2 regions of the Clostridium malenominatum genome follow, and region 1 is predicted to be linked to the other one. Evidence: a T-box and tRNA genes for the amino acid it is inferred to sense, from the RefSeq annotation. Region 1 holds a T-box; the other holds one or more tRNA genes.
The links. The T-box of region 1 lies ahead of ABDZ69_RS15465 (proline--tRNA ligase). A T-box ahead of a tRNA ligase gene usually reads a tRNA of that ligase, here a tRNA-Pro.
Positions count from the first base shown of each region.

Region 2: it encodes a tRNA-Pro, which carries the amino acid that the T-box ahead of ABDZ69_RS15465 (proline--tRNA ligase) is inferred to sense. The anticodon was not compared.

Region 1 covers NZ_BAAACF010000008.1:6,876-9,362, forward strand. The annotation lists gene ABDZ69_RS15465 (proline--tRNA ligase) at 1-1,004, opposite strand, end outside; T-box leader at 1,056-1,228, opposite strand; gene ispD (2-C-methyl-D-erythritol 4-phosphate cytidylyltransferase) at 1,275-1,967, opposite strand; gene ABDZ69_RS15475 (PIN/TRAM domain-containing protein) at 1,984-2,487, opposite strand, start outside.
Region 2 covers NZ_BAAACF010000001.1:1,375,661-1,378,147, reverse strand. The annotation lists gene ABDZ69_RS06945 (zf-HC2 domain-containing protein) at 1-238, shown strand, start outside; gene ABDZ69_RS06940 (tRNA 2-thiocytidine biosynthesis TtcA family protein) at 479-1,345, shown strand; tRNA gene ABDZ69_RS06935 (tRNA-Pro) at 1,429-1,504, opposite strand; gene spoIVA (stage IV sporulation protein A) at 1,639-2,487, opposite strand, start outside.

The sequences.
Region 1 (2,487 bases):
GGACCTGCAAAACCTACTTCAGCATTTGTTACTTTTTTTACAGTTTCACTATCTGCCATCTCAAAATCTACAGCTCCACCTATGGCATTTATTACCTTTACTTCATTTACTTCTCTATCTCCTCTTACTATAACAGCCACTATCTTTTTATCAGCTATATATATTAATGTTTTACCAAACTTTGTGGCAGTAGTATTAAAAAACTTAGTTAAATCATCTATAGTTTTTACTTCTGGAGTAGAAATCTTTTCTATTGTATTGAAATCTTCCTTTTCCATAACTTCTGCTGTGGATGGCGCCTTCTCTATGTTCGCAGCATATTGACAGCTAGTGCAAAATGCTATTTCATCTTCACCAACTTCAGATTGAACCATAAATTCTGCGGAACCCGAGCCTCCCATTGCACCTGAGTCAGCTTCAACACACTTACAAATCAGCCCACATCTTTTAAATACATTATGATAGGCTTCGTACATTTTGCTATAACTTACATCTAAACCTTCATTATCTTTATCAAAGCTATAAGCATCTTTCATTATAAACTCTCTTGATCTCATAACTCCAAATCTTGGTCTTCTTTCATCTCTATATTTTGTTTGAATTTGATAAAGATTTAATGGCAGTTGCTTGTATGACTTAATTTCATTTCTAGCTATATCTGTAAAAACTTCTTCATGTGTTGGTCCTAGACAAAATTCTCTTTCATTTCTATCTTTAAGCCTAAACATTTCTGGTCCAAATACATCCCATCTACCTGATTCTTTCCATAATTCCGAAGGTAATACTGCTGAGGCTAAAAACTCTTGAGCTCCTGCTTTATTCATTTCCTCTCTAACTATGTCTTCTATTTTCTTTATGACCCTTAATCCCAGTGGCATAAAGTTATAAATACCTGAAGCCATTTTTCTCATCATTCCTGCTCTAAGCATAAGTTGATGACTTACTATTTCTGCCTCTGCTGGTGTTTCTCTTAATGTTCCTATAAGCATTTTTGATAATTTCATAAATATTCCTCCCTATATTGTATAATTCAAAAAAACAAAAAACTCGCCCTATTTTAGGGCGAGATGTATCGCGGTACCACCTAATTTTTTTCTTAATTTCATAACGGTTACTTCCGGTAGGGTTTTCCTACAGCTCCGAAGTGGGTTCGAAATATCTAAAAGTCTTTCACCCAAGGACTTTTTCTCTGTAGGTTATTTCTACTATTCTTCTTCATAGCTTTATATTAATTTATAAGACTAATTATATTTATAAAAATTAAACTGTCAAGTCTATTTTTTCATATCTTTTACTAGTTTTTCACTAATTATCAAGTCTTCAGGAGTTGTAATTTTAATATTATTATATTTCCCTGGATATATATATACCTTATATCCAAAGTATTCTACCACTGAGGTATCGTCTGTAACCTTAGCCTTTTCACTTAGTATATCTAAATGGCATTTTAAAATTAAATCATATTTAAAGCATTGAGGAGTTTGAATACTAATTAATGTGTCTCTTTCCAAGTTTTGTAGTGAAAATCCTTCTTTATCTATTACTTTAATAGTGTCTTTAGGAGGCACACCACAAGCCGCAGCACCATACAAACTAGCATATTTAATTCCTTCTGATATTATATTTGATGATACAAAAGGTCTTGCTCCATCGTGAATTAACACTATATTTGCTTTCTCTACTTCTTTTAATCCATTTAGTACGGATTGCTGTCTCTCACTTCCGCCTTTAATCACCTTTTTAACTTTTGTTATACCATATTTATTAATTATCTCCCTTTTGCAATAATCAATTTCTTCTTCTGACGCCACTAAAATAATCTTATGAATTTCTTTATGTTCTTCAAAGGCTTTTAAGGTATAGTATAAGATGGGTTTACCTTCTATAGTCAAAAATTGTTTATTTATATCCTTTCCCATCCTTCTTCCTTTACCTGCAGCTAAAATTAAAGCACAATTCTCATTCATATTTTTCTCCTTAAGATTAATCTACGCTATCCTTTTGTTTAGCAAATATCATTCTACCCGCAGCAGTTTGTAGTACTGATGTGACAATTACATCTACAGTTTCTCCTATAAACTTTCTACCGCCCTCTACTACAATCATAGTTCCATCATCTAAATAAGCTACTCCTTGACCAGATTCTTTTCCATCTTTCATTATTTGTATTCTCATTTCTTCTCCTGGAAGTACTACTGGTTTAACGGCATTTGCCAATTCATTTATATTCAATACTGGAACTCCTTGAAATTCTGCAACTTTATTTAAGTTGTAGTCATTAGTTATAACTTTACCATTTAACACTTGAGCTAATTTTAATAACTTACTATCTACTTCTGCAATATCTGGAAAATCCTTTTCATATATCTGCACTTCAATATTTAATTCTTTTTGAATTTTATTTAATATATCCAATCCTCTTCTTCCACGATTTCTTTTTAATCCGTCCGAGGAATCTGCTATATGTCTTAATTCTTCTAATACAAA
Region 2 (2,487 bases), on a different contig from region 1:
TAAAACAAAAAAAATGACGAATATACCTGGGTTTGGAAATATGCATTATACATTTGGTGATTTTCTTAAAACCGTATATCGTGATAAATACGGTGATAATGCCGAGATTAAAGCATTGTATTACGGAACTCCAAAAGACAAAATACTAATTTGGAAAAAGGGAATGGACTTACCAAAAGCAAGCGAAAAAGTTGAAGCATTCTTCAATGATGAATCCAATCCATACATGCCATATTAACAGATAGTCTGTCAATAATTCTGTGTAAACTTCCATAAAGACTTTTAACTAATATATTTTGATAGTTAACTAGATTTAGGTATTACTGTATCTAAACCTAGTTTTTCTACTTATATACATTGTTGCTAAATGATTAATTGCTTTTTAATTTTAAATTTTAAAATTAAGTATTTAATTATATAGATGTAATGTGTATAATTTAAAGGTATCTAAACATTGATGAAGAAAAGAGGTATTAACATGAGTGGCATAGCTGGCAAAGGTTGTGAAGTATTAGTTCCATATGAAGAGAGAAAATCATTAAAAGATATAGAACGTAGCATTATAAAAACATATAGAAAGCATCTTTGGTCAAAATTCAATAAGGCGATAAAGGACTATAAATTAGTTGAAGATGGAGATAAAGTTGCAGTAGCCATTTCAGGAGGAAAAGATAGTATTCTAATGGCGAAGCTGTTTCAAGAATTAAAACGTCATGGGCACATTAAATTTGAGTTAGAGTTTATAGCAATGGATCCTGGGTATCATCCACATATAAAACAATTATTAATTGATAACTGTGAATATTTAAATATACCAATTCGTATTTTTGAATCTGGTATATTTAATGTAGTAGATGAAATCGCCAAAGATTATCCATGCTATATGTGTGCAAGAATGCGCAGAGGAGCACTGTATACAAAGGCGCAGGAGCTTGGATGTAATAAACTTGCCCTTGGACATCACTACAATGATGTAATTGAAACAATATTATTGAATGTTTTATATTCAGGAAATTTCAAGACAATGATGCCGAAGTTAAAATCAAAGAATTTTGAAGGGCTAGAATTGATTAGACCTTTATATTATATTGAAGAAACATATATTAAAAGATTTACACAAAGCAGTGGAATTTGGCCATTGAATTGTGCTTGTATGGTTTCAGCAGAAAAAATAGGAAACAAACGCTATGAAATTAAGGATATGATAGAAAACTTAAAAAAGGACTTTAAGGACGTAGAAAAATCTATATTTAAATCTTCCCAAAATGTAAATATGAATTGTATTTTAGGTTGGGAAAAGAATGGTGAGAAACACTCATTCCTTGATTTTTATGATGAAGAATAACCTCAATGCCGTCAAACATAATTTTCCATGAAAATTAATAAAAAACAAAAGTCTGTAACTCATTGAAGTTACAGACTTTCCACTGGTCTGGGTAACAGGATTTGAACCTGCGACCTCATGCACCCCATACATGCGCGCTACCATCTGCGCCATACCCAGATAACACTATATATTATAGCATAATTTTTCCTAAAATCAATATATCATAGGAGGAAAGTAATTTTTACGTTACTCTCCTCCTATGATTTAAAAATAATTATGTCTTTCATAATGAACCCTATTAGAAAATTATCTTAAAGAATAATGCAGATAAGTCCACCGTTGCCTTCGTTAATAATCTTCTGAAGTGTTCTTTGAATTTTATTTTGAACATCTTCTGGCATCCTATAAAGTTTGTTTTGTAATCCTTCCTTAACCAAAACTTCTAAAGATTTGCCAAACATGTTGCTCTGCCATATTTTTGATGGGTCATTTTCAAACTGCTCTAATAAAGATTTTACCATTTCTTCACTTTCTTTTTCAGTTCCCATTATTGGAGATATTTCTGTTTGAATATCTGCCTTAATAAAGTGTAATGAAGGAGCACTAGCTTTTAGTTTTACACCGAATCTATTTCCCTGTTTAACCATTTCAGGCTCTTCTAGTTTCATTTCAGTTAGCTGAGGTGCTACAAGTCCATAACCAGTATCTTTAACATCTTGTAAGGCTTGGGCTATTTTATCATATTCAACCTTAGCTTTATGCATTTCTCCCATTATACTCATTAATTCATTTTCATCATTAATCTCTCTATGGCATACTTCCCCTAATATCTTGTAGAATAGCCCTGGTCTTGGAGCTAAGTCAACCCTTGCTACACCTTCACCCATGTTCATTTCACTTAAATCTGAAGCTCCTAGGAATTCGAATTCCTTGAATCCATCTAGAGTCTTAGTAATATCTCTAACTTTGTATATGTTTTTGCACATATCCTTAACTAGATCCATAAAATTAATCTTTAACCAGTGCTCGCCTCTTAATTTCTCAATCCACTGTGGCATGTCTATGTTGATTTCTTTTACTGGGAATTCCTTAAGTACTCTATTAAACACGTTAGTTACATCTTCAACCTTCATGTTTAATACATCCATGATTTGCACTGG